One region of the Variovorax sp. W2I14 genome, then DNA from elsewhere that is predicted to be linked to it. Evidence: predicted binding sites of a transcription regulator. Region 1 holds the regulator's gene; each other region holds the start of a gene.
The links. Region 1 encodes LexA, which represses DNA repair genes until DNA is damaged. Its sites were predicted from a motif close to ACTGTATNNNNATACAGT; they were not measured.
Positions count from the first base shown of each region.

Region 1 (7,666 bases):
GCTCGTCTGCCCCGTGACCAAGGGCCCCCTGACCTGGAACCCCGAGAAGCAGGAGCTGTGCTCCCGCAGCGCCCGCCTCGCCTATCCGGTGCGCGATGGCATCCCGGTGCTGCTCGAGAACGAGGCGCGCACGCTGTCCGACGAAGAGCTGGGTCTGTGACCGGCTCCGTAAGCTTCACCGTCCTGGTGCCGGCACGCCTCGCCTCGACGCGGCTGCCCAACAAACCACTTGCCGATATCGCGGGCCTGCCGATGGTGGTGCGTGTCGCGCAACGTGCGAGCCAGTCCGGCGCATCGCGCGTTGTTGTGGCTGGGGACGATGCGTCCATCGTTTCGGCCTGCAAGGCACACGGCGTCGAAGCCATCCTCACTCGCCAGGACCATCCGAGCGGCACCGACCGGCTGGCTGAAGCGTGCGAGCAACTGGGCCTCGATGGCGACGAGATCGTCGTCAACGTACAAGGCGACGAGCCGCTCATCGACCCCGAGCTGATCGATGCCGTCGCCGCCGCGCTGGCCCTGCATCCCGAAGCGGCGATGAGCACGGCGGCTCACGAGATCGATTCGGTGAGCGATTTCATGAACCCGAACGTGGTGAAGGCGGTGCTCGATGCCCAGGGCAATGCGCTTTACTTCAGCCGCGCCCCGATTCCCTGGTGGCGCGATGGCTCGGCCGGCGGTGCGGCACCGACCGTGCTGCCCTCGCCCGCGCCGCTACGACACATCGGCATCTATGGCTATCGCGCCGGCTTCGTGCGGAAATTTCCGTCGCTGCCGCCATCGCCCGTCGAAGCCACCGAAGCACTCGAGCAATTGCGCGCGCTCTGGCATGGGCATCGCATCGCGGTGCACGTGAGCCATGTCGCGCCCGGGCCGGGCATCGACACCCCTGAGGATCTGGCGCGCGTGCGTGCCGTCTTTGCTGCCGGACCCGCCTCCTAAGACGTGCGTCGCGGAGGGAATTCCCTATGGGGACGCATGCTATCCTCGACGTGAAATCCGCCTCGCCCAGCCCTCGGGCCAACGCTTGGCGTGACACAAAATCTAAGAACCGTCCGAGGACACCATGAGACTAATTTTGCTGGGCGCGCCCGGGGCGGGCAAAGGCACGCAAGCGGCCTTCATCTGCCAGAAATACGGCATCCCCCAAATCTCGACCGGCGACATGCTGCGCGCCGCCGTCAAGGCCGGCACGCCGCTCGGATTGCAGGCCAAGGCCGTCATGGATGCAGGCGCACTGGTGAGCGACGACCTGATCATCAACCTCGTGAAAGAGCGCATCGCCCAGCCCGATTGCGCCGATGGTTTCCTGTTCGACGGTTTTCCGCGCACCATCCCGCAGGCCGATGCCATGAAGGCCGCGGGCGTCAAGCTCGACTACGTGCTGGAGATCGACGTGCCTTTCAGCGACATCATCGAGCGCATGAGTGGCCGCCGCTCGCACCCGGCATCTGGCCGCACCTACCACGTCAAGTTCAACCCGCCCAAGGTCGAAGGCAAGGACGACTTGACCGGTGAAGACCTGATCCAGCGCGAGGACGACAAGGAAGAAACCGTGGGCAAGCGGCTCGACGTGTACAGCCAGCAGACGCGTCCGCTGGTCGACTACTACTCGGCCTGGGCCAAGGCCGATCCGGCCGCTGCCCCGAAGTACCGCGCGATCAAGGGCGTCGGCACGGTCGACGAAATCACGCAACGCGCCCTGGCGGCACTGAGCAGCTGATCCCGCCGCCCTTTTTACAGGGCGGCTATTTATTTCCCTAGCAGTTCCAGCATCAGCGCGATGCGCGCCTTCACGGGCGTGAGCGCGCCTGCGTCGCGCAGCCGGTCATCGGGCTTCGGCAGAATGCGACCGCTGGTGCAGCGCGTCGCGCGCAGCACCGCAATGCCGGCGTCCTGTGCCTTGAGTGCTGCCGCTTCCAGCGCGTGGTGCACGGTGCCATTGCCGGTAGTCGCGAGAACCAATCCGCGGACTGGTTCTTCCGCGCCCTCCCGAAGAAGTGCATCGATGATTGCGCCACTCGCACCGGCGTGGCTCATGACGATCTCGACCCGCGGCCAAGGCCCTGATGCGCTCAGCGCCGTCGATGCCTGGGGAGACGGCGCAGCCGGCCACTCCCTCACGCGCCTCACCGCGCCCTCTTCCACGTAGCCAATCGGCCCTGCATCGCCGGATGCGAAGGCATCGAGGCGGTACGTGTGCACCTTCTGCACTTCCACCCCGCTGTGGACCGTGCCAGCACACACCGCCGTCACGCCCTGCGCGCCCGCCGTCACCGCGACAGCGATGGCATCGCGCACGTTCTGCGGACCATCCGGCGAAAGAGCAGTGGCCGGGCGCATCGCGCAAGTCAGCACCACAGGCTTCGCCGGTGCCAGCACCGAATGAAGGAAGAAGGCGGTCTCCTCGAGCGTGTCGGTGCCGTGGGTGATCACCACGCCAGCCACATCCGGCTGCGCGAGCCAATGCGCGCACCGCTGCGCGAGCTTCTGCCAGATGTCGATGGCCATGTCCTTGCTGTCGACCTGCGCCACCTGCTCCGCCAGCAGGGTGACGCCCTCAGGCGCGTCGATGCCACCCAGCAAGTCCGACACGTCGACCTGCCCAGCGGTGTAGCCGATGTTGTCGCCGCTGCTGGAGGCCTTTCCGGCGATGGTTCCGCCGGTCCCCAGAACCACCACGCGACGCACTTCGGGCAACGGGGAATTGGCCATGACTTGTCAACTTCCAAAAACTGGTTAAAAATACAGGTACTGGATATCTAGCCAGTGCCGCAAGGAACCACATATGCAGTTCGCCGTGAAGCTTACCGCCCGCCAGCAGCAGATCCTCGACTTAATCCAGAGCGCCATTGCGCGCACTGGCGCCCCGCCCACACGCGCCGAAATCGCCAATGAGCTGGGGTTCAAGTCGGCCAACGCTGCCGAAGAGCACCTGCAGGCGCTGGCCCGCAAGGGCGTGATCGAACTTGTCAGCGGCACCTCGCGCGGCATTCGACTCAAGGGCGATGCGCTGCGTTCGCTCAACGAAACGCGGCATCGCGAAGGCGGGCAGTTCTCGCTCTCGCTGCCGGGCATGGCGCAGTTGGCGCTGCCGCTCATCGGTCGCGTCGCGGCAGGCTCGCCGATCCTGGCGCAAGAGCATGTCGACCAGACTTACTACGTCGAGAACACGCTCTTCCAGCGCCAGCCCGATTACCTGCTCAAGGTACGCGGCATGTCGATGCGCGACGCCGGCATCATGGACGGCGACCTGCTCGCCGTGCAGGCCACCAAGGAAGCGCGCAACGGCCAGATCGTCGTGGCACGCCTGGGCGACGAAGTCACCGTCAAGCGCCTGAAGCGCAACAAGCAGGTGATCGAGCTTCACGCCGAGAACCCCGACTACCCGACCATCATCGTCCAGCCCGGCGAGCCCTTCGAAATCGAAGGCCTCGCGGTCGGCCTCATCCGCAACACCATGCTGATGTAGGTCTCGCGGCCTGCTTGCAGCAGCACCCCATCCGGCCTCGACAGGTGGCGGGCGTATGGCGCGAAGTCGCCATCACCCTGTCGCGGCCGATTCAAGAAATCCTGCCTGTGTTCAACCTCAGACTTTTTTGGAGTTCACATGGGAATCGCCCTCCTCGCCATCGCTGATTTCTGGATGCCGCTGCAATCGCTTGCAAACCGGTTGTTGCCTGCGCGCCGCGCTCACCGCCGGGACAGCAGCGACACTGCCGCCGGCCTGCGCTACGTGGCCGTGCGCCCCGCCTGCACCACGCGCACCGCTGGTACGCCTGCACCGACGGCAACCGCCACCGCGACGGCACGCCCGCTGCGTGTAGTTCGCGTGATCGACGGAAAAAGCCGGGACCGCAGCCGCATGGTGATCTCGGGCCGCATGGCCGATGTCTGCGCGGAGCTCGACCGACTGGCCGCACTCGAAGCCGCGGAAACCGCACCCAGTTCCACGCGCCTGCACTGAGGCATTTCCCCCGGCGAGCCGCACCAGCAGTGCCCCGGGGGTGGGTATCCAAACGTTCACTGGCGCGACATCCCAATGCTGCGAGGCACAATGGCACGCCATGAACATTGTGATCCTTGACGATTACCAGGACGCCGTGCGCAAGCTGCGCTGCGCCGCCAAGCTGGACGCGTACGCGGCCAAGGTCTACACCAACACGGTCAAGGGCATCGGCCAACTGTCGGTTCGCCTGAAAGACGCCGACGTGATCGTGCTGATTCGCGAGCGCACCCAGATCTCGCGCCAGCTCATCGAAAAGCTGCCCAAGCTCAAGCTCATTTCGCAGACCGGACGCGTCGGCGGCCACATCGACGTCAATGCCTGCACCGAGCGCGGCGTGGCGGTGGCCGAAGGCTCGGGCTCTCCGCAGGCACCGGCCGAACTCACCTGGGCGCTGATCATGGCGGCCATGCGCCGGCTGCCGCAGTACATCAGCAACTTGAAGCACGGAGCGTGGCAGCAGTCGGGGCTCAAGTCGGCTTCGATGCCACCCAATTTCGGACTTGGCTCGGTGCTCAAGGGCAAGACGCTCTGCATCTGGGGCTATGGCCGCATCGGCCAACTGGTCGCGCGCTATGGGCAGGCCTTCGGCATGCAGGTGGTGATCTGGGGACGCGAAGCGAGCTGCGCCAAGGCGCGCTCCGACGGCTTTCAGGTCGCGCAGAACCGCCACGAATTCTTTGCCGCGGCCGACGTGCTCTCGGTGCACCTGCGGCTCAACGAGGAAACCAACGGCCTCGTCACGCTCGAAGACCTGTCACGCATGAAGCCGACAGCGCTCTTCGTGAACACCTCCCGCGCAGAACTGGTCGAGGCCGATGCCCTGCTCGCCGCGCTCAATCGCGGACGTCCGGGCCTCGCGGCCATCGACGTGTTCGAGAGCGAACCGCCGCTGCAGGGCCACGCCTTGCTGCGCCTCGAAAACTGCATCTGCACACCGCACATCGGCTATGTGGAGCAGGACAGCTACGAGAGCTACTTCGGCCAGGCTTTCGACAACGTCGTGAGCTTCATCAAGGGCAATCCCACCAACATCGTGAATCCCGGCGCCTTGCAGGTCCGCCGGTGAGTTCATGAGCCGCCGGGCCGCTCCAAGGCGAATACCGCAGCCGAAGGCGCAGGTCATTCGATGAGCCGGCCTGCGCCTCGAGGCGCGCTCTGGGCGCTGCTGGCCGGCAATTTCGTGATCGGCACCGGCGTGATGGTGGTGCCCGGCACGCTCAACGAGATCAGCACATCGCTTGCTGTCACTGCTGCGACAGCGGGCCAGCTGATCACCGCCGCCGCGATCGTGATGTGCCTCGGCGCACCGTTGCTGGCGGCCTTGGTCGCGGGCTGGGATCGCCGCCAGCTCCTGGCCCTCACGCTCCTCTGGTATGCCGCCGGACACGCCCTCTGCACGCTCATGCCGAGCTTCGCCGCGCTCTTGCCGGTGCGCATGCTCACGGTGATTGCGCCGGCGATCTTCACGCCCCAGGCCGCGGCCTGCGCCGGCATGCTTGTGCCGCCGGAACACCGCGGGCGCGCCGTGACCTTCGTTTTCCTTGGCTGGTCGATGGCCTCGGTGCTCGGCCTGCCCATCGGCGCGCTGATCGGCGGCCACCTCGGCTGGCGCATGGCCTTCATGGCCATTGCGCTGCTCAGCATCGTCAGCGCCGCTTCGATCTGGCTCACGCTGCCCACCGGCATCCGGCCTGCCGCGCTCACGGCCGCCGCGTGGTCTCGCGTGCTGCGCAGCCCGGTGCTGATGGGCATCGTTTCAGTCACGGCGCTCCAGGGCTCGGGACAGTTCGTGCTCTTCAGCTATTTCGGACCCATCCTCAAGCAGAGCTTCGGTGCGGACGCCAACACGCTGAGCCTGATGTGGGCGCTGTTCGGCGCCTTCGGGCTGATCGGCAACATGGTGGTCAGCCGCTACATCGACCGCGTGGGCGCCGGCCGGATGGTGCTTCTGACGTCCTCGTTGATCGCCTTGAGCCTGCTGCTCTGGCCGTTCGCGAGCACGCTCGCCTGGCTCGCGGTGGTGATCGTGCCCTGGGGCATCGGCTGCTTCGCCACCAACTCGGCTCAGCAGGCGCGGCTCGTGGGCCTGGCGCCCGCGCTCGCGCCCGGCTCCGTGGCGCTCAACAGCTCGGGCATCTACATCGGTCAGGCGGTCGGCGCGGCGCTCGGCGGCTGGCTGCTGGCGAACGACGCGGCGCCGTGGCTGAGCCGAGTCGGCCTGGCGCTGCTGCTGCTTGCCATTGGCCTCAGCGTCGCCATCGACCGCAGCCGCCGCGCGTCCTGAAAACACGAGACCCGCGTAAGACCCGGGATGCATCGCCCGCGCGGGATTGCAAAATCGGAGGCTGCCGACGCTCGCCAGCCGCTTTCCGGCCAGCACCTGCGCGTCAGGCCCTCACACCACTCAACCAGCGAAAATCTCCATCAAATGACAGTGAACTACCAACGGATCGGGCTCATCGGCGCGGGCGCCATGGGTCGCGGCATCGCGCAGATCGCCGCGCAGGCCGGCAGCGAGGTGCTGCTCCTCGACAGCTTTGCGGGCGCCGCCGAACGCGGACGCGAAGCCCTCATCGCCCAGTGGAACAAGCTGCACGAAAAGGGCAAGCTCGATGCCGCGACGCGCGATGCACAGATCGCGCTCGAGTGCAGGCCGTCGATTCAATCGAGGCACTCGCTGGTTGTGACCTCGTGATCGAAGCAGTGATCGAAGACCTCGAAGTCAAGCGCAAGCTCTTCCGCGAAATCGAGGCCGTGGTGGCCCCGACTTCCACGCTGGTCACCAACACGTCCTCGCTCTCGGTGACGGCCATTGCGGCCGGGCTCGCGCATCCCGAGCGTTTCGCGGGCTTCCACTTCTTCAACCCCGTGCCGCTGATGAAGGTGGTCGAGGTGGTGGCGGGCTTCAAGACCGCGCCCGAGGTCTGCAAGCAACTGGCCGGCTACGCGGTGCAGATGGGCCACAGCGCGGTGCAGGCGCAGGACACGCCCGGCTTCATCGTCAACCATGCGGGCCGCGGCTACGGCACCGAGGCGCTGCGGATCGTCGGCGAAGGCGTGACCGACTTCGCGACCATCGATCGCATCCTGAAGGACCAGGCCGGTTTCCGCCTCGGCCCGTTCGAGCTGCTGGATCTGACCGCGCTCGACGTGTCGCACCCGGTGATGGAATCGATCTACCACCAGTACTTCGAGGAGCCGCGCTTCCGCCCGAGCGTGATCACCGCGCAGCGCCTCGCCGCCGGCGCGCTCGGCCGCAAGACCGGCGAAGGTTTCTACCGCTACACCGACGGCGTGATGCAGCAGACGCCCGAGGCTCCGCCACCCGTGGTCGACGGCACCCCCTCGGTCTGGGTCTCGCCCCGCGCCGCGCGCCGTGCCGAGTTGCTGCGCCTGATCAACACGCTGGGCGCGCAGATCGACAGCGGCGCCACCGCCGCGCCGCATTCGCTGATCCTCGTGGCCCCGCTGGGCTTCGACGTGACCACGGTCGCGGCCGTCGAGCGCCTGGACGCCACGCGCACCGTCGGCATCGACATGCTGATCGACGACGCCGCCACCAAGCGCCGCGTGCTCGCCACCAATCCGGCCACGCGCCGCGACATCCGCGATGCCGCGCATGCCCTCTTCGCACGCGACGGCAAGGCGGTGAGCGTG
Region 1 is NZ_JBNDJX010000001.1:1,098,506-1,106,171, reverse strand. It holds gene QF040_RS05220 (Trm112 family protein) at 1-160, shown strand, start outside; gene kdsB (3-deoxy-manno-octulosonate cytidylyltransferase) at 157-942, shown strand; gene adk (adenylate kinase) at 1,067-1,723, shown strand; gene QF040_RS05205 (asparaginase) at 1,753-2,715, opposite strand; gene lexA (transcriptional repressor LexA) at 2,789-3,472, shown strand; gene QF040_RS05195 (hypothetical protein) at 3,611-3,967, shown strand; gene QF040_RS05190 (D-2-hydroxyacid dehydrogenase family protein) at 4,068-5,075, shown strand; gene QF040_RS05185 (MFS transporter) at 5,136-6,293, shown strand; partial or broken gene QF040_RS05180 (3-hydroxyacyl-CoA dehydrogenase) at 6,438-7,666, shown strand, end outside.

Region 2 (7,666 bases), 990 kb from region 1:
TCACGCTGGCAGCGAGCAACTGGGCCACGCCGCAGAGCTTCGTCGGCCAGTCTTATGCCAACCGGCCCTACTTCATCGATGCGCTCGCGGGGCGCCAGGGCCTCTTCTACGGCGTTGGCCAGACCACCGGCGAGCCCGGGCTTTTCGTGTCCGCGCCCGTGCGCTCGGAGAGCGGCGCGGTGCTGGGCGTGATGGCGGCGAAGGTCGTGCTGCGCCAGGCGGCATGGGCGTTCCTGCGCGATCCGATCCTCCTGACCGACGCCCACGGCATCGTGTTCCTGAGCTCGGTGCCTGCGTGGATGTACCGCGCCACAAGGGCGCTGAGCGATGCGGACCTGGGCGAGGTGCAGCGCCACCAGCAATACGGCGATCGCAACCGCTTCCCGGCGGTGCCTTGGACCGTGGAGCGCGGCGACACCGACAAGCCCGCCTACCTCGTGCGCACGGACATCGAGGGCCGGTCGCGCCGCTTCCTCGCGGTGGACGAGGCGCTGCCCGATCTCGGCTGGACCCTGACGGTGATGGCCGACCACGCCGAGGTGACCGCCGCGCGCGAGCGCACCTGGATGCTCGGGCTGCTGGGTGCCGGCGTGCTGTTGCTGGGCGGGCTGTACTGGCAGTTGCGTGAGCGCCGCTTCGCCGAGCAGCGCGATGCGCGGCGCGACCTGGAACAGCGGGTGCGCGAGCGCACGCGCGCGCTGGACGAAGCGCACGCCTTCCGCAAGGCGATGGAAGACTCGCTGCTGGTCGGCATGCGCGCGCGCAACCTGGAAGGCCGGATCATCTACGTCAACCCGGCCTTCTGCGAGATGGTCGGCTACGGCGCCGACGAGCTGCTGGGGCGCCTGCCGCCCTACCCCTACTGGCACCCCGACGACGTGGCGCAGCACTGGCGCCACAACGACACCATGTTGAGCGGGCAGACCGATCTCTCGGGCTTCGAATCGCGCCTGCGCCACCGGGACGGCCACGAGGTGATCACCCGGGTCTACACCGCGCGCCTGATCGATGCCGGCGGCCAGCACAGCGGCTGGATGAGCTCGGTGGTGGACATCACCGCGCAGAAGCGCGCCGAACTGCGCCAGCGCGAAAACGACGAACAACTGCAGCATGCGCAGCGCCTGGCCAGCCTGGGCGAAATGGCCTCCACCCTCGCCCACGAACTGAACCAGCCGCTGATGGCGCTGAGCAATTTCGCGAGCGCCGCCAAGGCCTTCGCGGAACAGGGCAACCAGGCGTTGCTGGCCGACAGCCTCGACGAGACCGTGGCGCAGGCCCAGCGCAGCGCCGAGATCGTGCGGCGCATCCGCGGCTTCGTGCGCCAGCGCACGGCCGGTGCCGAAGACTGCGCGGTGAGCGCGCTGGTGGCGAATGCGATGGCGCTGCTGCAAGGCGAGATGCGGTTGCGGCAGGTGCGCGCCGAGGTGCGCATTCCGCCTGCGCTGCCCACGGTGCGCGGCGACCGCGTGCTGCTGGAGCAGGTGCTGCTGAACCTTTTGTCCAACAGCCTGCAGGCCATGCAGGCCACGCCGCCCGAACAACGGACATTGGAGGTCGAGGCCGAGGTGGTCGAAGGCCGCGTGCTCATCCGCGTGGCCGATCGCGGCCCGGGCATCGATGCGGCGCTGGCCGAACAGGTGTTCGCGCCCTTCTTCACCACCAAGGCGGGCGGGCTGGGACTGGGCCTGAACATCTGCCGCACGATCGTGGAGGCCCACCGCGGGCGGCTGTCTTTTGCGGACCGGCCCGGCGGCGGCACGGTCTTCACCCTGGAACTGGAGGTATCGACGTGAATGCCACCCTTGCCAACAACCTGTGCGTGGTCGACGACGACGAGGCGGTGCGCCGGTCGCTGGGCCTGTTGCTGCTGTCGCGCGGCTACGCGGTGCAAACCTTCGCCTCGGGCGAGGCGTTCCTGGCCAGCGCCGACATCCAGCGCGCGGGCTGCGTCGTGCTCGACCTGCGCATGGAGGGCATGAGCGGCCTGCAGGTGTTCGATGCGCTGCGCGCACAGGACAGCCCGCTGGTCGTGCTGTTCCTCTCCGGCCACGGCGACATTCCGATGGCGGTCGAGGCGGTGCAGAACGGCGCGTTCGGCTGGCTCGAGAAGCCCTGCAACGACGAGCGCCTGCTCGAGAGCATCGCCAAGGCCTTGCAGCAGGCGCAGGACATTGCCGTGCGCCGGCAGGCCCGGCAGGCCGCGCAGTTGCTGTGGGCCAAGCTCACGCCGCGCGAGATGCAGGTGGCCCGGCTGGTCGCCGAGGGCAAGCCCAACAAGAAGATCGCGCTGGAGCTCGCGCCGCTGGAGCTGCGCACGGTGGAAACGCACCGCGCCCATGTGTTCGCCAAGCTGGGGCTGTCGAACAGCCACGAGCTCGACCGCTTCCTGCGGGAACACGCGCTGTAGCTGGCGCAGGCATCTTCTAGGTATTTACCCTTGCGTACACGTACGTAGCAGCGCGGCGGGCGGCTACGGACGACGGCGCGGCGGCGGCGAAAGAGACTCCCGGGGACAAGCTTCAAGCGGTCCCACGGGCCGCGCCCAGAGACAAGGACCTCCCAATGACCGCCATTGCCAGCGCCGGTGCCTCCAGCCCGGACGCATCCGACACCGACACCTCTTCCACGCCCTACACCTTCGAGGAAAAGCGCAAGCGCATCTTCGCGATCTTCGCGGCCTCGTCGGGCAACCTCGTGGAGTGGTTCGACTTCTACGTCTACGCGTTCTGCGCCATCTACTTCGCGCCCGCGTTCTTTCCCAAGTCGGACCCGACGGCGCAGTTGCTCAACACGGCCGGCGTGTTCGCCGCCGGCTTCCTGATGCGCCCGATCGGCGGCTGGATCTTCGGCCGGCTCGCCGACCGCAAGGGCCGCAAGACCTCGATGGTGGTCTCGGTGACGATGATGTGCGTGGGCTCGCTGGTCATCGCCTGCCTGCCCACCTACGCCAGCATCGGCGCGGCGGCACCGGTGCTGCTCCTGGCCGCGCGGCTGCTGCAGGGCCTGTCGGTCGGCGGCGAATACGGCACCACGGCCACCTACATGAGCGAAGTGGCGATGCGCGGACAGCGCGGCTTCTTCTCGTCCTTCCAGTACGTGACGCTGATCGGCGGCCAGTTGCTGGCCGTGGTCGTCGTGGTGGTGCTGCAGCAGTTCCTGGACGACGCCGAACTCAAGGCCTGGGGCTGGCGCATTCCCTTCGTGCTGGGCGCGGTCGCCGCGGTGGTGGCGCTCATGCTGCGCCGCTCGCTCACCGAAACCGCCAGCACAGAGACCCGCGCCGTCAAGGGCGCCGGCACCATGGGCGAACTGTTCAAGCACCACAAGCGCGCCTTCTTCATGGTGCTGGGCTACACGGCCGGCGGCTCGCTGATCTTCTATACCTTCACCACCTACATGCAGAAGTACCTGGTGAACTCGGCCGGCATGTCGATCAAGACCGCCAGCAACGTGATGACGGCCTGCCTCTTCATCTACATGTGCATGCAGCCGCTCTTCGGCGCGCTGTCGGACCGCATCGGCCGGCGCAGCAACATGCTGCTGTTCGGCGCGCTCGGCGCATTGATCACGGTGCCCGTGCTGACCAGCCTGCAGAACGTGACCAGCCCGCTGCTCGCCGGCATCCTGATCGTGGTGGCGCTGGCGGTGGTGAGCTTCTACACCTCGATCAGCGGCATCGTGAAGGCCGAGATGTTTCCGCCCGAAGTGCGTGCACTGGGCGTGGGGCTGTCGTACGCGGTGGGCAACGCCATCTTCGGCGGCAGCGCGGAATACGTGGCGCTGGGCCTGAAGTCGATCGGCCACGAGTCGTACTTCTACTGGTACGTGACGGCGATGATGGCGGTGGTCTTCGCGGTCAGCCTGCTGCTGCCGCGCCGCGCGACCTACCTGCATCACGACAAATAAGAACAGAACACAGAAACGGCCTGATGCTCGAACGGCGCCGAGCGAAGGCCGCCACCTCGCGCAAATCCGCTAGAACAGGTTGCCCTGCCCCGCCGCCCCCGGCGGCCGGAACGCGGTGGTGTCCATCGGAATGCGCTCTCGATTGAAGCCCAGGCGATTCGTCGCTTTCTGGAAGCGCTGGTGGATCAGATCGGCCCACAGGCCCGAGCCCTTCATGCGCGTGGCGAAATCGGCGTCGTAGTCCTTGCCGCCGCGCATCTCGTGGATGCGCGCCATGATGCGGTCCGCGCGCTGCGGGTAGTGCAGCGCGAGCCACTCCTTGAAGAGCGGTGCCACCTCCCACGGCAGCCGCACCACCGTGTAGAACGCGCTGCGCGCACCAGCCTCCCAGGCGGCTTCGAGCACGTGCTCCATGTCTTCGGTGACGAAGGGAATCTGCGGCGCCACGCTCACGCCCACCGGCACGCCTGCTTCGGCCAAGGTGCGGATGGTGCGCAGCCGCCGGTGCGGCGCGGCGGCGCGCGGCTCGAGCTTGCGGGCGAGTTCGCCGTCGAGCGTGGTCACGGTCACGTACACCGCTGCGAGGTGCTCGGCCGCCATCGGCGCGATGAGGTCGAGGTCGTGCTCGACGGCGCTCGACTTGGTGACCAGCGCGAACGGATGCCGCACTTCCTGGAGTAGCTCGATGACCGAGCGCGTGAGCCGCAACTCGCGCTCGATCGGCTGGTAGCAGTCGGTGGCGGTGCCGATGGCGATCTGGCTCGGCCGATAGCTCTTGCGCCCGAGTTCGGTACGCAGCACCTCGACGATGTTGCGCTTGGCGATGAGCTTGGTCTCGAAGTCGAGGCCGGGCGAGAGATTGAGGTAGCTGTGCGTGGGCCGCGCGAAGCAATAGATGCAGCCGTGCTCGCAGCCGCGGTACGGATTGAGCGCGCGATCGAAGTAGATGTCGGGCGAGTCGTTTTCGGTGAGCACCGACTTCACGTCCTCGAAACGCACCTCGGTCGCGAGGGGCATGAGTTCCCCAGCCTCGGCCACGCCCTCTTCGAGCGTGCCCCAGCCATCGTCGAAGGCATTGCGCTCGTCCTTCGAGAAGCGATGCGCCAGCCGGGTGGCCGCACCGCGGCCTTTGATGATGTGGATGGGAACTGGAGATGCGGGTGGCATGGCAAATCCTTTCGATGACTTTACTGTTTATTCATACAGTATTTCACCATTCAGCAGCGGTCGGTGATTTTTCTATTTCTCTATTGACAGAAATTCAGGAAATCCTAGACTCGACGCCATGGAACTCACAGAAATTCAACGCAAGTTCGTCGTCCATTGGGGCGAAATGGGCTCCATGTGGGGCGTCAACCGCACCGTCTCGCAAATCCACGCGTTGCTCTTTGCGCGCGGCAAGCCGATGCACGCCGAAGAACTCTCCGAAACGCTGGGCGTGGCCCGCTCCAACATCAGCAACAGCCTGAAGGAATTGCAGGCCTGGAACCTCGTGCGCATTACCCACATCCTGGGCGATCGGCGCGACTATTTCGAGACCAGCGTCGACGTGTGGGAGCTGTTCCGCACCGTGGTGCGCGAGCGCAAGGAACGCGAGTTCGACCCCACCATCCGCGTCCTGCGCGAGCTGGTCTCCAGCCCCGATTTCCAGAAGGAACCGGCCGATGCGCAAGACCGGATCCGCTCCACCATGGAACTCATGGACAAGCTCGCCACCTGGGCCGACGAGATGCTGCGGCTCTCGCCCGGCACGCTGGACAAGGTGCTGACGCTCGGCGCCAGCGTGCAGAAGTTCGTGCGCGGCGATGCGGCTCCCGCAGCACCGACCGACAAGGGCGAAGACCCCGACGCGCACCATGCCAGCCTGCCGATGATCTGAGTTCTCTTTTTTTGCCAGCTTATTTCTGTTTTGACTGAAATATCGGGAATCAAAAACACCATGAGCCGAATTGCCGTTGCCGCGTACCCGCTGACCGTCTACTACGACGCGACCTGCCCGCTGTGCGTGGCCGAAATGGGCGCCATGCGCGCACGCGATGCGGCCGGCCGGCTGAACCTCGTCGACTGCTCGCTCCTCGGCTTCTGTGCCGGTCCGGCTCCGCGCGAGGCGTTGATGACGGCCATGCACGCGGTCGACGCATCCGGGCGCGTGCTCTCCGGCGTTGCAGCCATCCGCGCCTGCCGCGCGGCCGTGGGCATGCCGGCGGGAGGCGCACTGCTCGACCTGCCCATCGTCGGCGCGCTCGCCGACCGCGCCTATGCCGTGCTCGCGCGCAACCGCTACCGCCTACCCCGCTGGCTCGTCGCGCGCCTCGCGGGCCGCGGCGCCATCGCGCCGGCCACCTGTGCCGACGACCACTGCCGCTTCTGAACCGATCACGCTGTCACGCCCCCCCCCCAGGGAACCACAAGAACCAACGCCAGAAGGAGCCTCGATGCCCACCGTCTTCCAGCCTGACTTCCGCATGCCGTCCACTGCGACTCACGCACCCGTGAACACCGCGAGCGCCCCCATCACGGCCGAGGACACGCAGGACTACTTCACCGAAGTCGCGGCCGACTACAGCGCCTGGAGCCCGAGCTACAACATGCACTTCGGCTTCTGGCGCGCGGGGCTCAACCCGCTGCGCCGCGAAGGCATGCTGGTGGAGATGAACCGTGCCGTCGGCCGCGCGCTGCGGCTCGATGAATCGCAGCCCGCCGCAGGCCGGCAACGCCGCTGCGTGATCGACATGGGCTGCGGCGCTGGCGCCACCGCGCGCACGCTGGTCGGCGACGACGCATCGCTCTATGCGGTCACCGTCACCAACGTGCCCGTGCAGAACCGCATCGCCGCGCGGCTCGATGCCGCTGCCGGCGTGGCCGACCGCATGGCCCACATCGAAGCCGACTACACCCGCACCGGCTTGCCTGCCGCGCAGGCCGACGGCGCCTGGGCGGTGGAAAGTGCCTGCTATGCCGAAGGCACCGCCAAGGCCGACTTCGTGCGCGAGGCCGCGCGCCTGCTCAAGCCCGGCGCGCGGCTCGTGGTGGTCGATGGCTTCCTGCTGCGCAGGAACCCCGGCCGCATCGCCGCCTGGCTGCACCGCCTCTGGGCCGACAGCTGGGCCGTGCCCACGCTCGCCGTGCGCGACGACTTCACCGCGGCGCTGCGCGACAACGGCTTCGAGGACATCGAATGCAAGTCGCTGCGCTGGCGCGTTGCGCCGAGCGCGCTGCATATCCCGGTGCTGGCGACGCGCTTCACGCTGGCCGAACTCTGGAAGGCGCGCGGCAGGCTGACCCCGTGGCGCCGCAAGCACATCGTCGCGAGCTATTGCGCGCTCGCGCTGGGCATGTTCTGGCGCGACTTCGACTACTGCATGGTGACCGCCAGACGCGCCGGCTGCTGAAAAACAAACACACGAGGAGAAGACGTTTCCATGAGCACCGAACCCGAAGAAAGCAGGCTCTCCGAGCTCGCTCCTCTGGATTCCCATCCGGACGAGAACGAAGACAAACCCCGCCGCCGCATGCCCTTCGCGTGGTTCTGGCCGCTCCTGGTCGGCGCGGCCGCCGCGCTCGTGCTGCGCATCGCCTTCAGCGGCGGGCCAGGCCGCCCCTTCTCGGCGATGCTCGGTGCCTTCATCTACCTCGCGCCCGCGGTGTGCGGCGCCGTCACGGTGTACATGGCCGAACGCATGGAGCGGCGCAGCTGGGGCTATTACATCTGGGCGCCGTGGGTGTCGACCGCGCTCTTCGTCATCGGCACGCTGCTGGT
Region 2 is NZ_JBNDJX010000001.1:109,475-117,140, reverse strand. It holds gene QF040_RS00515 (ATP-binding protein) at 1-1,793, shown strand, start outside; gene QF040_RS00510 (response regulator transcription factor) at 1,790-2,407, shown strand; gene QF040_RS00505 (MFS family transporter) at 2,563-3,906, shown strand; gene QF040_RS00500 (PA0069 family radical SAM protein) at 3,976-5,073, opposite strand; gene QF040_RS00495 (GbsR/MarR family transcriptional regulator) at 5,192-5,785, shown strand; gene QF040_RS00490 (thiol-disulfide oxidoreductase DCC family protein) at 5,846-6,277, shown strand; gene QF040_RS00485 (SAM-dependent methyltransferase) at 6,342-7,298, shown strand; gene QF040_RS00480 (SRPBCC domain-containing protein) at 7,329-7,666, shown strand, end outside.
Region 2: the regulator LexA is predicted to act here: its motif matches at 5,096-5,113, upstream of QF040_RS00500 (PA0069 family radical SAM protein).

Region 3 (7,666 bases), 3.7 Mb from region 1:
GAAGGTCGACCAGGACCCCATCGGCACCGGTCCCTTCTACCTCGTGCAGTACCAGAAGGACGCGATCATCCGCTTCAAGGCCTTCCCGCAGTACTGGGGCGGCAAGGCGAAGATCGACGACCTCGTGTTCGCGATCACGCCCGATGCGTCGGTGCGCTGGGCCAAGCTGCAGAAGGGCGAATGCCACGTGATGCCGTACCCGAACCCGGCGGACCTCGACGCGATCCGCAAGGACCCGAACGTGCAGGTGCTGGAGCAGCCGGGCCTGAACGTCGGCTACCTCTCGTACAACACGACCAAGAAGCCGTTCGACGACGTGCGCGTGCGCAAGGCCATCAACATGGCGATCAACAAGAAGGCCATCATCGACGGCGTGTACCTCACGACCGGCGTTGCGGCGAAGAACCCGATTCCGCCGACCATGTGGTCCTACAACGACGCGATCAAGGACGACCCGTACGACCCCGAAGCCGCGAAGAAGCTGCTGGCGCAGGCCGGCTTCCCCGACGGTTTCTCGACCGACCTGTGGGCCATGCCGGTGCAGCGTCCGTACAACCCGAACGCCAAGCGCATCGCCGAGCTGATGCAGGCCGACCTCGCCAAGATCAACGTCAAGGCCGAGATCAAGAGCTTCGAATGGGGCGAGTACCGCAAGCGCCTGCAGGCCGGCGAGCACCAGATGGGCATGCTGGGCTGGACCGGCGACAACGGCGACCCGGACAACTTCATGTACACGCTATTGGGCTGCGCCTCGGCCAAGTCGGCGAGCGGCAGCAACATCTCGAAGTTCTGCTACCAGCCGTATGAAGACCTCGTGGTGAAGGCCAAGAGCACGGTCAAGCAGGCCGACCGCGACGCGCTCTACAAGAAGGCGCAGGTCATCTTCAAGGAGCAGGCGCCGTGGTTCACCATCGCGCACGCGGTGCAACTGAAGCCCGTGCGCAAGGAAGTGATCGACTTCAAGCTGAGCCCGTTCGGCCGCCACACCTTCTACGGCGTGGACATCAAGTAAGCGGTGGCTGTGCCCATCGCCATCGTCGCGGCGATGCATGAGGAGCTGAAGGCGCTCCTCGCGCAGATGCCCGACGAGCAGCGGGTGCGCATCGCCGGACGCGACTTCTGGGTGGGCCATCTGCATGGCCAGCCCGTGGTCGCGGTGTTGTCGCGCATCGGCAAGGTCGCCGCGGCGGTGACGGCCACGGTGCTGCTCGAACGCTTCGGCGTGCGGGCCATCGTGTTCAGTGGTGTCGCGGGCGGGCTCGCGCCGGGCGTGAACGTCGGGGATGTTGTGGTGGCGACCGAACTGCTTCAGCACGACATGGATGCCTCGCCGCTCTTTCCGAAGTACGAAGTGCCCTTGATGGGCCTTTCGCGCTTCACGACGGATGCTGCAATCAGTGATGCACTGGCTGTCGTTGCAGAAGAGTCGCTGCGTGGCTCCGCGATGCTGGTTGGGCAGGAGGCTGTCGACGAGTTCGGCTTGCACTCACCGAAGGTCCATCGCGGCTTGCTGGTGAGCGGCGACCGCTTCGTCTCGACCGCCGCAGAAAGCGAAACGTTGCGCCGCCATCTGCCCGACGCGCTCGCGGTGGAAATGGAAGGCGCCGCAGTGGCCCAGGTCTGCCACGACTACGGCGTGCCCTTCGCGGCGATGCGGACGATTTCAGACCGCGCCGACGACGAGGCCCACGGCGACTTCGCGCGCTTTGTCGCCGAGGTCGCGAGTCGCTACAGCCTCGCGCTGGTCGGCGCGTGGCTCGCGAGGCTGCCGGCTACTTGAGCCAGCCGCGCCGGCGGAAGTACCACATCGGCACCAGCGCGCTCGCCGCCATCAGCACGATGGCATACGGGTAGCCCATGGCCCAGTCGAGCTCGGGCATGAACTTGAAGTTCATGCCGTAGATGCTCGCGATAAGCGTGGGCGGCAGCAGCGCGACGCTCGCCACCGAGAAGATCTTGATGGTCTTGTTCTGGTTGATGTTGATGAAACCGACGGTCGCATCCATCAGGAAGTTGATCTTGTCGAAGAGGAAGGCCGTGTGGTTGTCCAGCGATTCGATGTCGCGCAGGATCTGCCGGGCCTCTTCGAACTGCTCGGCGTTGAGCATCTTGCTGCGCATCATGAAGCTCACCGCGCGGCGCGTGTCCATCACGTTGCGGCGGATGCGGCCGTTCAAGTCTTCCTGGCGCGCGATGAGGCCGAGCACCTCGCCGGCCAGCTCGTCGGTGACGTTGCCCGAGAGCACCTTCTTGCCGGCAACTTCGAGCTCGTCGTAGATGTTCTCCAGCGTGTCGGCCGAGTATTCGGCGTCGGCGTCGAAGAGCTTGAGCATCACCTCTTTTGCGTCTTCGATCAGCCCCGGCGCGCGGCGTGCGCGCATGCGCAGGAGGCGGAACACGGGCACGTCTTCGTCGTGGATCGAGAACAGCACGCCGCGGCTGCGCAGATCGGTGTTGTGCTGGTTGAGGATGAAAGCCACGCGCACGGTGCGCGGGTCTTCGTCGTCGTCGATCAGGAAGTCGGAGCGGATGTGCAGTTCGCCGTTGTCTTCCTCGTAGAAGCGGGCGGACTCCTCGATGTCCTCGTCCATCGCGTCTTCGGGAATCGAGAGGCCGTAGTACTGCTTGATCCAGCGCTTTTCCTCGAGCGTGGGCGATTCGAGATCGACCCAGATCGGCTGGAACTTGGAGAGCTCCTCCAGCGACTCGATCTCTTCCTGGACGAGGCGGCCGTTGGCGAGCGTAAAGATGTTGAGCATGGGCTCACTCCCGGGGATGACTGAAACGGTGGGCGAGGGAGGGGCGCTTTCAATTCCCGGGCCCGGCGCGAGCGCGTCAGAGGGGAGTTGAAAGCTGCCGAGACGGGGCGGTTTCCATGGGGAGTCTCCGGTTGCAGCGAGGCGCGATTATGTCACCGGGCACATGTCGGCAACCTGACTGAACTGGACGGACATACAGTAAAGTCGTGCCCCATGCAGACCGCTGCGTCCCCCGTTTTTTCCGCTGCGCCAAAGACCCAGGCCGAGCGCTTGGCCGCGGCGTTGGCCACGCTCAACGACGACCAGCGCGCGGCCGTTGAACACGGTGTCGGCGCCGCAGTGGCCGACGATCACCGCCCGCTGCTGGTGATTGCCGGTGCTGGTTCCGGCAAGACCAGCACGTTGGCGCATCGGGTGGCGCATCTGATCGCGGACGGGGTCGATCCGCAGCGCATGCTGCTGCTGACCTTCTCGCGCCGCGCCGCGCAGGAAATGGAGCGCCGCGCGGGCCAGGTGCTGGCCAAGGTGCTCGGCCTCAAGTCGGAACGCCCGCCCGCGCTGCCGTGGGCCGGCACCTTTCACGGCATCGGGGCGCGGCTTTTGCGCGAGTACGCGCAGCAGATCGGGCTCGACGAGAACTTCACGATCCACGACCGCGGCGATGCCGAAGACCTGATGGGGCTGGTGCGCCACGAGCTGGGCCTGTCTTCCACGGTCAACCGCTTCCCGCGCAAGGGCACGTGCCTCTCTATCTATTCACGCTGCGTGAACACGCGCGCTTCGGTGGCCGAGGTGCTGAAGGACGCCTTCCCGTGGTGTGGCGAATGGGAGGCCGAGCTCAAGAAGCTGTTCGGCGCCTACGTCGAAGCCAAGCAACAACAGAACGTGCTCGACTACGACGACCTGCTGCTCTACTGGGTCGAGATGGTCGCCGAGCCCGCACTGGCGGAGGCGGTGGGTGCGCGCTTCGACCATGTGCTGGTCGACGAGTACCAGGACACCAACCTGCTGCAGGCCTCGATCCTGCTGGCGATGAAGCCCGATGGGCGCGGCGTCACGGTAGTGGGGGACGACGCGCAGTCGATCTACTCATTCCGCGGCGCGACGGTGCGCAACATCCTCGATTTCCCGTCTCAGTTCAGTCGGGAGGCGAGGGTGGTCACGCTGGAGCGCAACTACCGCTCGACGCAGCCGATCCTCGACGTATCGAACCGCGTGATCGCGCAGGCGGCCGAGCGGCATGCCAAGACGCTCTGGACCGACAAGCCCTCTGCCGGCAAGCCGCAGCTGGTGCTGGTGCCCGACGAGGCGGGGCAGGCGCGCTGGGTGGCCGACAAGGTGCTCGCGCACCGCGAGGGCGGGCTCGCGCTCAAGTCGCAGGCGGTGCTGTTTCGCACCTCGTCGCACAGCGCGGCGCTCGAACTGGAACTCGCGCGTCGCAACATCCCGTTCGTGAAGTTCGGCGGGCTCAAGTTTCTCGAGGCCTCGCATGTGAAGGACCTGCTCGCGGTGCTGCGCTTCGCCGAGAACCCGCGCGGGCGCATGGCGGGATTTCGCGTCACGCAGCTGATTCCCGGCATCGGGCCCGTCACGGGCACGCGGCTGCTCGATGCGATGGACCAGGCGGCCGATCCGGCCGCGGCCGTGCGCGACTTCGCGCCGCCGTCCGCCGCGCGCGAGCAGTGGACGGGCTTTGCCGAGGCCTACGCTGCGTTGCGCGCACCGTCGCTGGCATGGCCGGCCGATGTCGAATTGGCGATGGACTGGTATCTGCCGCACCTGGAGCGGCTCTATGACGACACCTCCGGCGTGCGCCGCCAGGACGTGGAGCAACTGGTGCGCCTCGCCGCGGGCTACGGTTCGCGCGAGCGCTTCCTGACCGAGCTCACGCTCGATCCGCCGGAAGCCACGAGCGATCGCCCGGGGCCGCCGCTGCTCGACGAGGACTACCTGATCCTCTCCACCATCCATTCGGCCAAGGGGCAGGAGTGGAACTCGGTGCATGTGCTCAACGTGGTCGACGGCTGCCTGCCGGCCGACGTGGCACAGGGCGCGCACGAACTCGAGGAAGAGCGGCGCCTGCTCTACGTCGCGATGACCCGGGCCCGCGACCACCTGCACCTCCTGGTGCCGCAACGCTTCTACATCACGCAGCAGGCGGTGCGGGGCGACCGGCATCTCTATGCGAACCGCACGCGCTTCATCACGGAATCGGACCTCGCGGGCTTCGAGCAGCAGACCTGGCCACCGCCGCCGGTACAGCCGCCCGCAGTGCCTCCGCCCGCCGCCGTGATCGACTTGCGCAACCGCATGCGCGCGGCCTGGCGCTGAAGCGGCTGGCCCTTCGCCCGGGAGGGTCACCGGGCGAAAAGTGCGTTAACACTTGCAAGCAAAGCGCCACGAAGGCGGGCCAAGCTGCGCGGGCAGCTATGGATTCAATAGCGGATTGAAGCAGGCCCCAGGCGCTCTCGCCACCCGGAGAACCCAGGTATTGCAATACCGTGACAGCTTGGGCATAGTGAATCGACGGACCCTCTTTCTTCCCCTCCTCCTCTTCTCTCCCTTTCTCCCGCACCACACCTGTTTCGCCGGCCACGCTCCATTCCGGAGCGGGGTCATTTCCCCAACCGTCAATTCTCAGGAGGTCATTCATGAATTTGACGATCAGCGGTCATCACCTCGACGTCACCCCTGCCTTGCGCACCTACGTCACGAGCAAGCTGGACCGGATCACACGGCACTTCGACCAGGTGGTCGATGTGAAGGTGATCCTCACGGTGGAAAAGCAGAAGGAAAAGGAACGCCGCCAACGGGCGGAGTGCAACATTCACGTCAAGGGCAATGACATGTTCGCGGAGTCGAGCCACGCTGATCTCTACGCTGCGGTCGATGAGCTGGTCGACAAGCTCGACCGCCAGGTGGTTCGCCACAAGGACCGCCTGCAGGACCACCATCACGTGGCGCCCAAGCGCGTGATGTGAACAAGGGGCGGGGCTCTCTCGGGCCCGCTCGCACCACAGGCCGCCTTCGGGCGGCCTTTTGCTTTTCCGACCACCGCCGTCGGACTTTTGGGTTTTCTGCTGGTTTCCGCCGGCTTCTGCCTGGGGCAGCGAGGCCTCCGGGCAACATGTAAACAGAAAGTAGATAGGGGGACTGGGGGTTTTTACCAACCGGGTGCATAATCGCCCCCGCTCTGCTCCCACCATGAATCGCCTCGCGTCCATCCTGCCGCCCGCCCAAGTGCTTGTGAGCGTTGACGCTACCAGCAAGAAACGTGCTTTCGAAGAAGCTGGCCTTCTGTTCGAAAGCCTCCATGGCCTGGGGCGCGCCCTCATCACCGACAGCCTCTTTGCGCGCGAGCGCCTCGGTTCCACCGGCCTGGGTCACGGCGTCGCCATTCCGCATGGCCGCATCAAGGGCCTCAAGGCGCCGATGGCCGCGGTGTTCCAGCTGGCGAATCCCATCGGTTTCGACGCTCCCGACGAGCAGCCCGTCGCCCTCCTGATCTTCCTGCTGGTGCCCGAAGCGGCCACGCAGAAGCACCTCGAAATCCTCTCTGAAATCGCCGAACTGCTGAGCGACGCCGGCCTGCGCGAACAGATCAAGTCCAGCACCGACGCCGCCGCACTCCACGGCCTGATCGCCGGCTGGCAATCCACGCAAGTCGCCTGAGCGCATGCGTCGGCGTGCGCGGCTGCTGCTAAGCTGCGCGACACCTCCCCTGTCACTCATCCATCCAATGCCGGCGCCGAGCGCCGCCTTCTGAACGCATGAAGCCGACCGTCATCAGCGCCGATGCCATGTTCGAGGAGTTCCGCGGGTCGCTCCGCTGGGAATGGCTCGCGGGGCTCGGCGCTTCGGAACGCCAGTTCGATCCCGAGGTCATCAGCCGCGCCCAGTCGGCCGCCGACCTGGTCGGTTACCTCAATTACATCCACCCGTATCGCGTGCAGATCCTGGGCGCCCGCGAGGTGGCCTACCTCACGCGCGGCAGCCCCGAAGACTGCGCACGGCGCATTGCCCGCATCGTCACGCTGGAGCCGCCGATGCTGGTGCTGGCCGACGGCCAGGCCGCGCCGGACGAGCTGCTGTCGATCTGCGAGCGTGCCCAGCTGCCGCTTTTTGCCACGCGCGAATCGTCGGCCTTCGTCATCGACCTGCTGCGCGCCTACCTGTCCAAGCACTTCGCCGAGCGCACCTCGATGCACGGCGTGTTCATGGACATCCTGGGCATGGGCGTGATGATCACGGGCGAGTCCGGCCTCGGAAAAAGCGAGCTGGGGCTCGAGCTGATTTCACGCGGCAATGGCCTGGTGGCCGACGATGCGGTCGACCTCTACCGCATCAACCAGAACACCATCGAGGGCCGCTGCCCCGACCTGCTGCTGAACCTGCTGGAAGTGCGCGGCATCGGCCTCCTAGACATCCGCGCGATCTTCGGCGAGACGGCGGTACGCCGGAAGATGCGCCTGAAGCTCATCGTGCACCTGGTGCGGCGCGACAGCTTCGAGCGCGACTACGAGCGCATGCCCTCGGCGCCGCTCACGCAGGACGTGCTGGGCATTCCGGTGCGCAAGGTCATCATCCAGGTGGTGGCAGGGCGCAACATCGCCGTGCTGGTCGAGGCGGCCGTGCGCAATTCGATCCTGCAACTGCGCGGCATCGACACCTATGCGGATTTCGTGGCGCGCCACCACAAGGCGATGGAAAGCGGCCGCGACGGCGACTGACTCGCCGCCGTCTTTACACGGTTCAGCGCTTCTTTACGCAGTCGCCGCAGAGGCCGTAGAGCGACATGGCGTGGTCCTGCAGGATCCAGCCCTTGTCCTTGGAAATCATCTGCTGGCGGCGCTCGATCTCGGCGTCGTAGAACTCCTCGACCTTGCCGCACGAGGTGCAGATCAGGT
Region 3 is NZ_JBNDJX010000001.1:4,822,902-4,830,567, reverse strand. It holds gene QF040_RS22590 (ABC transporter substrate-binding protein) at 1-1,012, shown strand, start outside; gene QF040_RS22585 (5'-methylthioadenosine/adenosylhomocysteine nucleosidase) at 1,016-1,780, shown strand; gene corA (magnesium/cobalt transporter CorA) at 1,773-2,759, opposite strand; gene QF040_RS22575 (ATP-dependent helicase) at 2,973-5,090, shown strand; gene hpf (ribosome hibernation-promoting factor, HPF/YfiA family) at 5,411-5,740, shown strand; gene QF040_RS22565 (PTS sugar transporter subunit IIA) at 5,964-6,431, shown strand; gene hprK (HPr(Ser) kinase/phosphatase) at 6,530-7,489, shown strand; gene fur (ferric iron uptake transcriptional regulator) at 7,512-7,666, opposite strand, start outside.
Region 3: the regulator LexA is predicted to act here: its motif matches at 2,942-2,959, upstream of QF040_RS22575 (ATP-dependent helicase).

Region 4 (7,666 bases), 5.2 Mb from region 1:
CAGGAAAAAAGGCGGGGACGGCGGTTCGTCCCCGCGGACGGCTTACATGAAGCTGGACACCAGCTTCTTCGTGATGTCGAACAGCAGGTTCACCGGCGAGGGCCCGAACGACAGCCAGGTGCCCACGAGCGGCTGCTGGCCCACGCCGGGCCTGGTCCAGTCGCACACGCCGTCCGGGAAGGCCGCGCTCAGGCGCGCCCACTGCACCGGGCTGAAGGTCACGCTGTAGTCCGAGGGGTTCAGCGGCTTCAGCTGGCACTTGGCGATGTCGTCGGTGAGCGGGCCGCCCGCGGCCATGCGCGGCGTGGTGCCGGCCGGGTAGAAGGTGTTGCACGCGCCGGGGCCGAAGGCGGTCTGTTCCTCGGTGTACTTCAGGCCCGCGTTCCAGCACGCGTCCTTCAGGTCGGCCGGGCGGTTGGCGGCGATCTTCTGCGCCTTGGTGCGGTCGGAGGTGTCGGCCCTCACAGCGGTGAGCCACTTGACCATTTCGTCGAATGCGGCCGCGGTGCCGCCACCCATGGTCCACATCACGTGATTGTCGATGTGGCCGTTGGCGCGGCGCAGGCGCTCGCGCATCGAGAACGAATGGATCTTGGTGTGGATGTCGCCACCGGTGTTGCCGTCGTTGTAGTCGCGCAGGTCGATGACGGCCGTGGAAGCGAGGCCGCCCCCGCCGCTCACGATGCGGCCCGACTGGTAGGCGCGGCGCAGCGCCTCCGCATCGCCCACGGTGCGCGCGGCGGTGCGCTTCATGTCGCGGTCCACGCCGCCCACGCGCTCGTTCAGGTCGAGAAACTTGTCGATGCCCAGCTTGCCCTCGTTGAGCGCGTTCAGGCCGTACTGGATGCCCACGTTGTCGATCGGACGCAGCGCGAAGCCCTCGGCCTCGGTCTTGCCGTAGACGTTCACCGTGTGGTCGAACACCGTGGCGCGCGCGCCGGTCGGGTTGGTGAGCGCGTTGTAGCGCTTGTCGGCCGGCACGCCCGCGGGGAACGACACCGTGGGGTCGAGCCGGCCCGCGCTGTTGCTCATGTTGGGAATGTTGCCGATCTGCAGGTAGCCCGAAATGGCCTGCTTCTCGGCTGTCGTGTAGGCCAGCGCGGTGGTGGCCGGGTCGTTGAAATAGTTGTTGAGCACGCGCGAGTCGTGCAGCTTGAAGATGGTGGAGGAGGTGACGTCCGCGAACACCTGGCTCACCACCACGCCGTCGAACAGGCCCGGGTAGTTGTCGCTCGTCTGGTGGCTCTGGTAGGAGCCGCCCGAGCCGCCGGTGCCGATGGTGTGGGCCGGCACGCCGTAGTTCTCGATGAAGCGCTCCTTCACCATCGCGATGGTCTCCGAGGAGAGCTGGTCGTTGCAGTTGGTGCCGAAGACGTTGAGCGTGGAGGTCGTCACCGCGAAGCCGCGGCTCTGGTAGGTCGGGTTGATGAGCGTTCCGAAGTCGTTGCCCTGCTGGAACCAGCCGCCCTGGCAGCCGCCGCCCAGCGGATAGAGCAGCGTGCCGTTCCAGCTGGCCGGCGGCGTGGTGGGCGAGGGCGGCGGCTCGTGGAGCACGTCGTGCAGGATCGCCGACTGGTACAGGCCGCGGTTGATGGTGCCGCTCTCCAGCCGCACCACGTAGGGCACCTGCTTGCCGTTGATCGTGAGATAGGCGATGTTGGCCGGGTAGGCGGTGATCGATTCGGGCACGAAGCGCGTGTTGGTGCCGCCGGTGGTGCGGTAGTAGTAGTCCACGCGCGTCTCCACCGAGCACTTGCCGTCGTCCAGCGACTTGAGCACCTGCCCGCCCATGCGCGTGAAGGTGGCGTAGCCGCAGACGAAGGGCTCCTCGTGCGGGCCCGAGATCACCGGACCGGTGACCGGGTAGGCGGTGAGCGCGAGCCTGGCGCTGTAGTTGCCGTACTTCGCGACCAGCTCGTTGGCGCCTTCCTTCAGGCCCGTGACCTTGCCGAGCAGCCGGCCGGTGGTGGCGTTGCGCGTGAAGGCGGTAGTGACATCGCGGCCGTCGACGGTCACTGCGAGGCTGTCGGCGGGCTGGTCCTTGAGCAGTTCGAGCTCGACCAGCGCGTCGTCGCCCGTCACGAGCTGCGGCGCCGAGGACAGCACGCCGACCTTGAGCGTGGCGTCCGGCGGCGTCGGCGGCGTGCCGGGATCGTTCGGATTGCCGGGGTCCGGATTGCCGGGCGTGCCGGGACCGCCGGGGCCGCCCGAGACGGGCGGAAAGAAGCTGAAGCCGCCGCCCCCGCCGCTGCCGCCGCCGCAGGCGGTAAGGATCAGCGCGGCCAGCAGCGCGCTGGCGCGGGCCGGTGTCGGGCGAAGGCGTTTCGTGTTCCGGGATGTCATGGTCAGGTCTCCGTCTTGTTGTGGTTGCGAAAAAAGAAAGCAGGCATGCGGCGGCGCGACCCGGCTGGGGCCGGGTCGTCGCGCGGTGCGGGGGCGTCAGTGCGGACTGAGAGGGAAAGCGGGCGTCGGCAGGTCGGTCATGTGTGTCTCCATCCTCTGGCGGGTGTGCAACCGATAGCAACCGATGTGCCAGGCGCGGTGTCGCGCGCAAGTGCTTGAATTCAAATGATTTGCGTCGGCGGACTCGTGGTTTTCCCGCGCGGCGCGGGCTGGAAAACCAGCCAGCCCGCGCGCGGTTTGTCTGGAAATCCGCACGGGCATTGGCAGACGGTGTGATCGAATGACTGTATATTCATCCAGTATTTTTCGAGCCCAAGCCTGCCCGTGGACCTCCAGCGCAAACTCGCCATCCTTGCGGACGCCGCCAAGTACGACGCCTCGTGCGCGTCCAGCGGCTCGCAGCCGCGCGACTCGCTCGGCGGCCGCGGCATCGGCTCGACCGAGGGCGCCGGCATCTGCCACAGCTACGCGCCCGACGGCCGCTGCATCTCGCTCCTGAAGGTGCTGCTCACCAACCATTGCCAGTACGACTGCCTCTACTGCGTCAACCGTGCCTCGAGCAACGTGCCGCGCGCGCGTTTCCACGTCGAGGAGGTGGTGCAGCTCACGCTCGACTTCTACCGGCGCAACTGCATCGAAGGCCTGTTTCTCTCCAGCGGCATCGTCAAGTCGCCCGACCACACGATGGAGCAGGTGGTCGAGGTGGCGCGCCAACTGCGCGAAGACCACGACTTTCGCGGCTACATCCATTTGAAGACCATTCCCGACGCCAGCGACGAGCTCATCGCCCGCGCCGGTCGTTATGCCGACCGGCTCAGCATCAATGTCGAGATGCCCACCACCGAAGGCCTGCAGGCGCTCGCGCCCGAGAAGGACGAGAGCGCGATCCGGCGATCGATGGCGCGGCTGCGGCTGCGCATCGACGACACGCGCGAGGAGGCGCGCCGCGTGGTGCCGATCCGCGCGCTGCCGGGCGCCGCGCCCACCGCCGCGAAGCCGCCGCCCTTCGCGCCCGCGGGCCAGAGCACGCAGATGATCGTGGGCGCCGACGCCACCGACGACCGCCACATCCTCGCCTCGAGCGCCACGCTCTACGGCGCCTACAAGTTGAAGCGCGTCTATTACTCGGCCTTCAGCCCCATCCCCGATGCGGCGCGCGCGCTGCCGCTGGTCGCGCCGCCGCTGATGCGCGAGCACCGGCTCTACCAGGCCGACTGGCTCATGCGCTTCTACGGCTTCGAGCACCAGGAAATCGTGGCTGCGCCCGATGGCCTGCTGCGGCTCGACGTCGATCCCAAGATGGCCTGGGCGCTCGCGCATGCCGAGCGTTTTCCGGTCGACCTGAACCACGCGCCGCGCGAGATGCTGCTGCGCGTGCCCGGCCTGGGCGTGAAGGCGGTCGAGCGGCTGCTGCAGGCGCGGCGCGTGCGCCGGGTGCGGGCCGACGACCTGCGGCGGCTGCATGTGCCGGCGCGCAAGGTGCTGCCGTTCGTGGTGGCCGATGGGCACCGGCCCGCGGCGGGCGCCATGGCGGCGGCGGCGCCTGCCGCGCAACCGACGCAAGCCGCATTGTTCTGAGCGGGCCTCCGATGCACGTGCGGCTCGACAACCCGATCGATCTCGATGCCTTCCGCCGTCACGCGCGGCAACTGCTGGCGGGAGGCGTTCCGCCGGAGCAGGTCGAATGGAATGGGGAGCGGGTTGCCGGTCTGTTCGACGAGACGAACGACGCAGCGCCAGCACCGCTCGTCGCCGGCGCGCCGCACGCCGTGCCCGCGTCCTTCGTCGCGCTGTGCGGCAACGTGATCCTGCATCGCGACCCGCAGCGCTTCGCACTCATGTACCGCCTGCTGTGGCGCCTCGCGCACGAGCCCTCGCTGCGGCACGACCCGCTCGATGCCGACATGATGCAGGCGCAGCTGATGGCCAAGGCCGTGCACCGCGACATCCACAAGATGCGCGCCTTCGTGCGCTTCACCCGCGTCATGGGCGACGACGGGCTCGAGCGCCACGTCGCCTGGTTCGAGCCCGACCACCACATCATCGAGGCCAACGCGCCGTTCTTCGCGCGCCGCTTCGCGCAGATGCGCTGGGCCATCCTCACGCCCGAGCGCTGCGTCGAGTGGAACGGCGAGACGCTGGCCTTCCGCGACGGCGCCGACCGCCGCGAGAAGCCGCCGCCCGACGCGGGCGAGCAGCTCTGGCTCACCTACTACGAGCACATCTTCAACCCCGCGCGCCTGAAGGTCGCGATGATGCGGCGCGAGATGCCGCGCCGCTACTGGCACAACCTGCCCGAGGCCGCGCTGATCCAGCCGCTCACGGACGCGGCCGAGGCGCACAGCCAGTCGATGATCGATGCGCCGCCGACGGCGGCACGGCGCATCCGTGCGCCCATTGCGCTGCATGTGCGGCCGGCCGAGGGCGTGGCGCCCGCCGACCTGGGCGAGTTGCGCGCGGCCGCGCACGCCTGCCGCGCCTGCCCCATCGGCGCGCTCGCCACGCAGGCCGTGTGCGGCGAAGGCCCGCTCGCACCGCGGCACATGCTCGTCGGCGAGCAGCCCGGCGACCAGGAAGACCTGGCCGGCCGCCCCTTCGTCGGCCCGGCGGGCCAGTTGCTCGACCGCGCGATGGCGCAACTGGGCTGGGCGCGCGACAGCGTGTACCTTGCCAACGCCGTCAAGCATTTCAAGTATGAGCTGCGCGGCAAGCGCCGCATCCACAAGACCGCGGCGCAGCGCGAAGCCGATGCCTGCGCGCACTGGCTCGACAGCGAGATATCGCTCGTGAGGCCTGAAGGACTGGTGGCGCTCGGCGCCACGGCAGCGCGCGCATTGCTGGGCCGGCCGGTGGCGGTGCAGGCCGAGCGCGGGGCGTGGCTGCACGAGCGCCGCGACGGCAGGCCGGTGTTCGTGACCCTGCATCCCTCGGCGCTGCTGCGGCTTTCGGACGGCGAGCGCGCCGAGGCCTACGCCCGCTGGCTGGACGACCTCGAACGCGCGCGCGGCACGGTTTCTGCTGCAATCGCGGCATGAATGCCGAACCGCCCCTTGCAGCGCCGCTCGTTGCGGAACCGCTCACATCCACGGCCTTTGCGCCCTTCGGCACGGTAATCGAGGCTCCGACCGGCGAAGGCCGCCCGATCAACGGCGGCAACGCACGGCGCTTCGACCTGCTCGGCGATCTGCAACTCGATGCCGACGGCGGCCGGCCGATGCTCGCGCTGTTCCGCGCGCAGGCGCGAAGCTTTCCGCACGAGGTCACGGAGATGGAACGGCATGCGCTCGGCAGCCAGACCTTCGTGCCGCTGGGCGAGCGGCGTTTCGTGATCGTCGTTGCGCGGGCCGGCGATGCGCCTGTGTCGCCCCGCGACCTCGCGGCCTTCGTCACGGACGGGCATCAAGGCGTGGTGCTCGCGCCCGGCACTTGGCACCACGCACTGCTCGCGGTCGATGCGGGGGACTTCGTGGTGATCGAGCGGGCAGCGGCTGCGGTCGACTGCGATGTCTGCCGGCTGCAGGAACCGCTAAGCGTCGTGGCTGCCGCGTCGCGCTGATCAGACGGGGCGCAACTGGTCCGCGAGCGAGCGCGTCTTCTCGGTGACGGTGCTGCCGGTGTGCAGCGTGGTCTTGCGCTCGATCAGCATCAGGTGGCATTCCTCCTCGGCGACAGGGTTGTGCCGCACGCCCTTGGGCACGACGAACATCTCGCCCTCACCGAGCTCGACGGGGCCGGCTTCCATCTCGATGCGCAGGTGCCCTTTGAGCACGAGGAAGAGTTCGTCCTCCTCGTCATGGCTGTGCCAGGCGAGCGAGCCCTGGACCTTGGCGACCTTGATGTAGGCGTCATCGACTTCGGCGACGACGCGCGGCGACCAGAACTCGGTGAGCGAGGCGGCGATTTCCTTGGGGGTGCTGACCTGGTGGGTGTTCGACATGAGGCTTCTGTGCAGGACGTGGGAGTGGCAGCCTACCCCAGGCTGCACGATCTCGCACGCCCTCGGCACTAGCTAGCCCGCGATGCGCTCGGCCAGCGCGATCAGCGACCGGTCCGACCCCGCCGGCCCGAGCAGTGAAATGCCCAGCGGCGCGCCATCGCGTGTGGCGAGCGGCATCGAAAGCTGCGGAAAGCCGGCCAGCCCCGCAATGCACAGCAGCCGGATCGCGCGGTTGCGGTAATCCTCCATCGCCGCCTCGCTGTCGCTGCGCAGCGGTGCGATGTCGGGCATGGTCGGCATCAGCAGCACGCCGTCGGTGCCGAGCAGCTCGGCCAGGTGCGCGCGGAACGCGGTGCGGAAAACCCGCGCGGTCGCCACCTGCGCATCGGTCACTTCGCGCGACCACGCAAAGCGCTCGGCCACGCCGGGGCCCAGCGGCGGCGCGTAGCGCTCGATCAGCGGGCCGTCGGTGAGCCAGGCTTCGCGCGACTGCAGGTAGCGGAAATGCCAGTACATCGCGTCGAAGGATTCCATCGCCACGGTCGTGCCCTTTGCCGGGCCGAGCAGGCCTTGCACGCGATCGGCCGCGCCTTGCAGGGCTTCGGCCGCGGCAGGTACGGCGAGCGCCCAGACATCGTCGGGCCGCAGCAGCCGCACGCGCTCGGGCAGGGCGGCTGCATCGGCGTCCAGCAGCACATCGGCCACGCGCGCGAAGGTACCGATGTCGCGCGCGAACCAGCCGCAGGTGTCGAAGCTGGGCGCAAGGTCGAGCGCGCCTTCGAGGCTCACGCGGCCGTGCGTCGGGCGCAGGCCGTACAGGCCGCAGTGGTTGGCCGGTGCGCGCACCGAGCCGCCGGTGTCGGTGCCGAGCGCGAAGTCGCACAGATTGGACGACACGGCCGAGGCCGACCCCGACGACGAGCCGCCCGTGATGCGCAGCGGCGCGCCGCCGTTGACCGGTGCGCCGAAATGCGCGTTGTTGCCGTTCATCGAGAACGCGAGTTCGTCGGTCACGGTCTTGCCCACGAAGCGCGCACCGGCATCGAGCAGCTTCTGCACCGTGGGCGCGGTGCGGGTCTTGATGCCCGACATCGCCAGCACGATCGGGTTGCCGCCACCGGTCGGATAGCCGGCCACGTCGAACAGGTCCTTGGCGGCAAAGCTCAGGTCCGTCAGCGGGCCGGTGCCGGCGCGCGCCACCGGCGCATCGGGATACGGGACGAAGGCGTGGGCAGGGTCGTGCAATGGCATGGCAATGAAAGGCGTGAAGAAGGAAAACTCAGGCGACCAGCACGGGTGAAATGGCTGCGGCCGCCTCCGTGTGGA
Region 4 is NZ_JBNDJX010000001.1:6,341,144-6,348,809, forward strand. It holds gene QF040_RS29595 (DUF6351 family protein) at 43-2,343, opposite strand; gene QF040_RS29600 (putative DNA modification/repair radical SAM protein) at 2,728-3,981, shown strand; gene QF040_RS29605 (UdgX family uracil-DNA binding protein) at 3,993-5,438, shown strand; gene QF040_RS29610 (ureidoglycolate lyase) at 5,435-5,959, shown strand; gene QF040_RS29615 (cupin domain-containing protein) at 5,960-6,340, opposite strand; gene QF040_RS29620 (amidase) at 6,413-7,591, opposite strand; gene QF040_RS29625 (ABC transporter ATP-binding protein) at 7,620-7,666, opposite strand, start outside.
Region 4: the regulator LexA is predicted to act here: its motif matches at 2,687-2,704, upstream of QF040_RS29600 (putative DNA modification/repair radical SAM protein).